DNA from 2 places in the Oleiphilus sp. HI0125 genome. Region 2 is predicted to be linked to the other one. Evidence: predicted binding sites of a transcription regulator. Region 2 holds the regulator's gene; the other holds the start of a gene.
The links. The regulator FliA, encoded in region 2, starts transcription of late flagellar genes. The targets are predictions, from matches to a motif close to CTAAAGTTNNNNNNNNNNCNGCCGATA.

Region 1 (3,423 bases), on a different contig from region 2:
TCTGTACCTGCTCTATTAATTATGAGTGAAGCAGATAGCGTGATTGACCCTGAAGAAACACAAGAATTGTTTAGCCAGCATTTCAATCATCCAACTAATCAAACCATTTGGTATGGTGAGTCCCGTTTCGACGAACCAAGTATCTTGTTTGAATCGATGCGTATTGCTGACAAACGTATAAGTACTGGATCGCATATGAGCCCACTATTTGCGCCCTCTAACTTTTACTACGGCGAGCAAGCAGAGAGAACCATGTGTTTGAATAGTATGAGCTTGCGAGATCTTAAGCACTGCAACGATGGCCGCGAAGTATGGTACTCAGCATGGGGCTATACAGAAAAAGGTAAAGTACATGCCCGCTTAACCTACAACCCGTATTATGCTGAGCTGGAATCAACAATTAGCGAAATGGCTGAGTTATAACGCGGTGTAACTGGAGAAAAGGAACGCTCTCGGTAACACCAGCACTGGAGCGTTCATTCATCAAGACGTATTTTTAAGATGAAGTGTTGAAATGGAGTGTTAAGAAAGCTTATCTAGAAGCGCATCAAAAAACTCAGACTGAGAGTTATCTCGGCCTACGGATGTATCAAAACGTTGTTGTAAGTCTTTAAGCAAAGACTCGCCTGTCTGCTCAAGCCCCACTTTTTCACTAAACTCTTGTGCGGTTTTTAGAAGCTTTTCTACGCGCTCAGCATAATCACTGAGCAAAGTTTGAATACCGAGCGGAAGCTGCGGAGCGCGATACTCATCGGGAACAGGCGTATTGAATTGAGCAGCCCGCACATCGGTTTGCTCAATAACAGAAACACTAGAAGACTGGAGATCAACGCTAAATTGAGCGATCTGCGAACTATCGAATTCCAAAGACAATGCTTGATTAAACGCGCTCGCGATATCGCCCTCAAAAAACGAGTCACTTAAATCAGCGACTTGCTGTAAGAGATCATCCAGTGCAGCCCGCTCATCCTCGTTTAAATCACCATTCACTTGAATAGAAAACGCGCTTGCGGTCGTCGTATCGCTACTAAAACGACTAGCCGATACGCCATTAGATTGAACTGCTGAGAACTGTTCTCGACGTTGGAACAGTTCCTGTGCAGATATTTGAATACGATCACCTTCCTGAGTAGTCAACTCAAACTGAAAACTCGCTTGCGAGCGTTCAAAACTTTTTCGATCCGTTAATGCTGCAAACGAATTGCTCGACAAACTGGTCGGCACGCCCTCATCGGCAGGTTTTAAGCTTTCTTCAATTTGATCAATACGTGTGCCGATCCCTCGTTCCGCTGCGTCGATATTTGAGGACAGCTCTGGGTCTAAACGATCAAGACTTGCAATGTCTTCGCGCGCTAACTGAAAACCTTTTGCAACGCCTTCTCTTGCCTGCGCTATTAGATCTTCTAATTCAGCCTGACTCGCGCCTTCGTTTCGACGCTCAGTAATACGCTGTTCGATAAACCCTGAGACAGTATCCACTACCTTCTGAACGTCAAAAACCTTGTTCCCTGGGTCATTTTCGGGTGATGGTTTTACATCGACACCCATCCCACGCTTCAAGCCCTGAGAGAAAAGCGTTGCAGTATCGCTCGGACGCTCTGAAACAAGACCATTATCCGCGCGTACATTCGGTGTTAAGTTATTGAGAAAAGAAACCACGTGTCTCCACCCTACTGAGGTATTGATTACATTTACTATGGTACGTTATCGACCGAAAACTAGGACCCTTTAAGTACAAAAAGTGCAAATTTATTTCGCTTTATTTCTTCGATCTATTTCGCCCTCTATGTCGTAGCTAAACTTGCGTGAAACTTTTTCACTAACGACTAGTCTACAGGGCACAACGAAAAGGTCTTAAACTATGCAAACACTATTACGCTACCTTAGTTTCGTCACCCTTCTTACTCTGTTTATATCACCTGCAAATGCCGTGGAACAGGTTTATACAGATTTCTTTGGCAAGGCGATTGAAGGCTACGATCCAGTCGCATATTTCTCCCAATCGAAGCCCGTCAAAGGCGAAAGTGAGTTTACGTATGAGTGGAATGGCGCAACCTGGTACTTTGCAAATGCAGAAAACAAACAGCTGTTCATTGATAACCCTGAACAGTTCGCACCACAATATGGTGGCTATTGCGCATGGGCTGTTAGCCAAGGTTACACGGCAAAGATTGATCCTGAAGCTTGGCGCATTCACGAGGGCAAGCTCTACCTAAACTACAACCAGTCAGTGCAATTTACCTGGGCAAAGGACATCCCAGGAAACGTTAGTCGCGCCGATAAGAACTGGCCGAAACTCACATCAAATTAAGCAGAGAGAACTAGTTGATTAAACAAGACAGTGTAATTCGTCTGCCAGAATTTGTAGGTGTTCGATTACTTTAAAACCTACGCATGTTCACTCGATATAAATTCCGTCCACTCATTTGGCTCTGTTTACTCTGTTCGATCTCGCTTCAAGTACAGTCTGACCAGGTTCTTACTTTATTTGTAAAGCCTGACAACGAACCCAAACAGTTTGCCAATGCTAATGGAATGCCGAGCGGTTACAGCCTAGAAATCGCAGCCGAAGCAATTCGACGAACGAGCTATGAGCCTAACTTAAAAGTGAGACCTTGGGAGCGAGCGCAACAAGAGGCCTTAAAGGGTGATGGCGTATTAACAGGGTTTTCGAAGACACCCTAACGCGAAAATCATTATCTATTCTCGGGCCCAATCTTAATGGATCATGTGCTGCTAGTATCTAGAAAAGATCAGTCTTTCACTTTTACTAGTTACAATGATCCGAAAGGCAAAACACTCGCAATGAGCAGAGGCAGCAATTATTCAGGCAAGTTTGCTCAACAAAAAATCAGCTCACATTTGTAAAAGATGAAGGGACCTAGCAACGTATTCTTCTGCTTGCATCAGGAAGAGTGGACGCGGCAATATTCTCTAGGGATCGTTATCTGATGAATTACAATGCGAAAAAGCCGGACTTAGTCCTGACGATTTTGAATTTTCTGAGTAGGTCATTTCTCGCGATCCAAACTTTATCGGTATTCCAAGATCATTGAATCATCACGATGCCAAAGAAGTAAAACATGCTCTCGACAAAGCCATTCAATCCATGATAGAAGACGGCACAATAGACGCAATACTCTCAAAATATTAGACGCAGAATACTCAGTTAGGCAGTGTCTTTTTCATCCTTCTTAGCGTCTTACTCCTCATCACTCTCTTGTTCGATAACAGGATTTTTGATCACCCCTTTTTGCAGTATCAAATTATTCGGATAAGTAATTAATTCTTCGCCTCTACGCATCAACACATGAAACAAAGTGATCTCTTCGATCACACCCCATATTTGATCATCTTTATCCATAATTCGGATCTCATCCCCAACGCGATATGGAAAACCAAAAAAGATAATTAAGCTAGCTG
Region 2 (3,423 bases):
GGTATCCATGCGCCCCGTTAGGTCTCTAAATTCACTAGGGCTCATTTCCTTACGGCGCAACTTTTGCCACTCTTGCTTAAGTTGATCAGCCTCATCTTTCATATGCGATGCATAAGGCATTGTTTCTTCAACAAGGTCTAAGGTTTTGTTGGCAGCGCTATTCGTCATATCAACGACGAAGGCTAGTCGGTCAGATGCATCATCAATTTTCGATAAAGCTTCTCGGCTTTGTGCATCACCGCAATCAATCTGAAAGTCGCGAATTGATTCATAGAGACTGCGAGTCAATCGACCTACTTCGACATAAAGTGTTTTATCACGAGTTTGATTAATCTCAGAGATGAGACTAAGCGCGGAAGACAAGTCGCCCTGATCAACGAGATCTTTTAGCTGACTTGTTTGTTCTTTAAGCAGTTGTTCAAAGCCTTCTACACCTTCAATGCTTTGCGCTGCTTGTGACGGAGTTAGTTCGTTCATAACAGTACTAGGCATCAATTCGTTCGAAGATTTTCTCGATTTTTTCTTTCAAGACGGCTGCTGTAAATGGCTTAACCACATACCCATTTACACCTGCTTGTGCCGCTGCAACGATCTGATCTCGTTTTGCTTCAGCGGTAACCATCAACACAGGTAAAGACTTTAAGTCATCATCTGCACGAACGGTCTTAAGCAAGTCAATACCAGTCATTCCTGGCATGTTCCAATCCGTCACGAGGAAGTCATACTTACCGGTTTTCAGCATCGGCAATGCAGTATTGCCGTCATCAGCCTCATCGGTATTTGTGAACCCTAAATCGCGAAGTAGGTTTTTAATAATGCGCCTCATTGTCGAAAAATCATCAACAACAAGGATTTTCATATCTTTATTCAAGTCGACCTCCATTCCTGTCGAAACCTTTGATAGCGTTTCAAACCCTAATATGAAGTCTAGACAGAGAAATGAGTCTAGCCAGTTTTTTTTATTGGAAAATCAAGAACTTTGATTAGTTATGGATAGTCGTAAATTACGAATCAATCCACTCATACATTCGTGCCTTTAAACGGATAGCTGCCTGTGAGTGAATTTGACTAACACGAGACTCACTCACATCAAGAATTAAGCCTATTTCTTTTAGATTCATCTCTTCTTCATAGTAAAGAGAAAGCACTAAATTTTCGCGTTCCGGCAAACGCTCTATCTCAGATGCTAGAGCTTTTTTAAACTGCTGCTCACTAAAGGAATCACTCGGTCGATCAGCAATCGAGCCACTCTCGACTTCAAAGCCTTGACCTTCAGAGTTTTCAGCCAGTTCCTCGAGTGAAAAAAGCTTACCGGCATTACTATCTTTCAGGCACGCAAAATATTCATCGAGAGACATTTCAAGCTCTGCGGCAATTTGCTCGTCACTCGCATCTTGCCCAGTTCTAGCCTCAATCGCTTTTACTGCTTCCGCGATGCGGCGCGCGTTGCGATGTACGGAACGAGGCACCCAATCGCCCTTACGGACTTCATCCATCATCGCGCCGCGAATTCGGATTCCGGCATAAGTCTCAAACGCCGCACCACGATCACTTTCGTATTTTTGCGCAGCCTCTAGCAGGCCAATCATGCCGGCCTGAATCAAATCATCGACTTGAACACTTGATGGAAGGCGAGCCATTAGATGATGTGCAATACGCTTTACTAAGGGCGCATGCTTCACGATCAACTCATCTGCGTACTGTGTTTCTTTTTCGTTATACATCAACAAAACAGTATGGCCCTGCCGTAAAAATACTGCATGGGGAATAAATCATTACGAGGCTAAAGCCAATCCTAGGCTTGCACTAAGCGCTCAACAAAAAACTCCAAATGTCCTCTTGGAGTGCTTGGTAATGGCCACGAATCAGCCTTTTGAGCGAGCTGCTTGAATGCTATAGATGCTTTAGCGCGGGGGTAAGCTTCTAATACAGGGCGCTGACGCTGGACAGCTTTGCGTACGTTTTCATCGTAAGGAACAGAACCTACATATTGGAGTGCAACATCAAGAAAACGTTCCGTCACAGAGGTAAGCTTTGAAAAGAGATGGCGCCCCTCTTCTGGGCTGCGAACCATATTTGCAAGGACACGAAAACGGTACATGTCGTAGTCGCGATTAAGCAGCTTTATTAATGCATAGGCATCGGTAATAGACGTTGGCTCATCGGTCACAACCACTAACACTTCTTGAGCTGCACGAACAAACGATACAACACCATCTGATATACCCGCTGCGGTATCCACAATCAGAACGTCAAGATCTTGTGATAATTCACTGAAGGCGTTGATTAAACCGGCGTGCTCTAGATGGTTAAGCGCAACCATCTTTTGCGTTCCGGATGCAGCCGGCACGATCTTTATTCCTTTGGGGCCTTCTACAAGAATATCGCGCAGACTTAAATCACCTGATATAACGTCTGAGATATTTCCTTTTGCGGTAATACCCAAGAGCACGTCGATATTTGCCAAACCTAAATCCGCATCGAGCAATGTCACTTTGCGACCTAGATCCGCTAAGGCTAAAGAAAGGTTGATCGATACATTACTTTTACCGACCCCACCCTTACCGCCAGTGACCGCTATAACTTGAACAGGGCTTGAATTCGCCATGCTGATGAATATCCTTTTGTTTTACTTCTTCTTCGCTTCGAGACAAGACAAACCTTAAAAGCGACTACCAACAACCAAAATAGGTGATTGGTGAAATTTGTCTAGTTGACGCCAGTGGTATTAAGCAAAATTGCTAACTGATTCGTCTACATGCTGCTGCGCATTCGCGTGGCTCGGAATTGTCACCCATCGCTCGGAACTATTCAATAATTCCTCCGCTTTATTGAGCAGACTTTGACGCTCCGCCAAATGAATATCTTCTGGAACTCTCTGGCCATCTGTTACATACGCGCAGGGAAGTTTACTCGCTATAAGGTAACTTAATGCTTCCCCAAAGCTTACAGCTTCGTCAAGTTTGGTAATAATTGTTCCCGCTAGCCCGACCATCTTGTAATGCTTATAGTTAGCCTTTATCACAGCATACTGACCCGTTGCCGGCATCACTAAGTAGTTTTGAATGCGATGCGCAGACATTTTTAATTCTTTAAGCTGCTCATTCCACGAACGATCAGACTGCATCAAACCAGCCGTATCCACCAATACAAGCTTGCGATCAGAGCATTTGTCTAGAATCGCATCTAAGCAATTATCCTCGTCAACAACATGCACTGGAACATTCAGAATTCTTCCAAACACTTTTAGCTGCTCGTGTGCGGCGATTCGGTAACGATCTGTTGTCACCAAAGCAATACTATCTGCCCCATGACGCATAACATAACGCGCAGCCAACTTACCAATCGTCATTGTTTTGCCACTTCCGGTAGGGCCGACAAGTGAAATCACGCCACCCATGTCGATGATTTCGCTATATTCTG

Region 1: a site for FliA is predicted at 1,706-1,732, ahead of A3762_RS11255 (DUF5610 domain-containing protein). Genes of this name have one in related genera too.

The regions. Positions count from the first base shown of each region.
Region 1 covers NZ_LWGF01000746.1:17,271-20,693, reverse strand. Annotated here, with positions in the region: gene A3762_RS11260 (carboxylesterase) at 1-423, shown strand, start outside; gene A3762_RS11255 (DUF5610 domain-containing protein) at 523-1,659, opposite strand; gene A3762_RS11250 (YHS domain-containing (seleno)protein) at 1,862-2,311, shown strand; gene A3762_RS11240 (mechanosensitive ion channel domain-containing protein) at 3,203-3,423, opposite strand, start outside.
Region 2 covers NZ_LWGF01000834.1:7,168-10,590, forward strand. Annotated here, with positions in the region: gene A3762_RS13540 (protein phosphatase CheZ) at 1-477, opposite strand, end outside; gene cheY (chemotaxis response regulator CheY) at 485-871, opposite strand; gene A3762_RS13550 (RNA polymerase sigma factor FliA) at 1,005-1,724, opposite strand; gene A3762_RS13555 (MinD/ParA family protein) at 1,796-2,608, opposite strand; gene flhF (flagellar biosynthesis protein FlhF) at 2,729-3,423, opposite strand, start outside.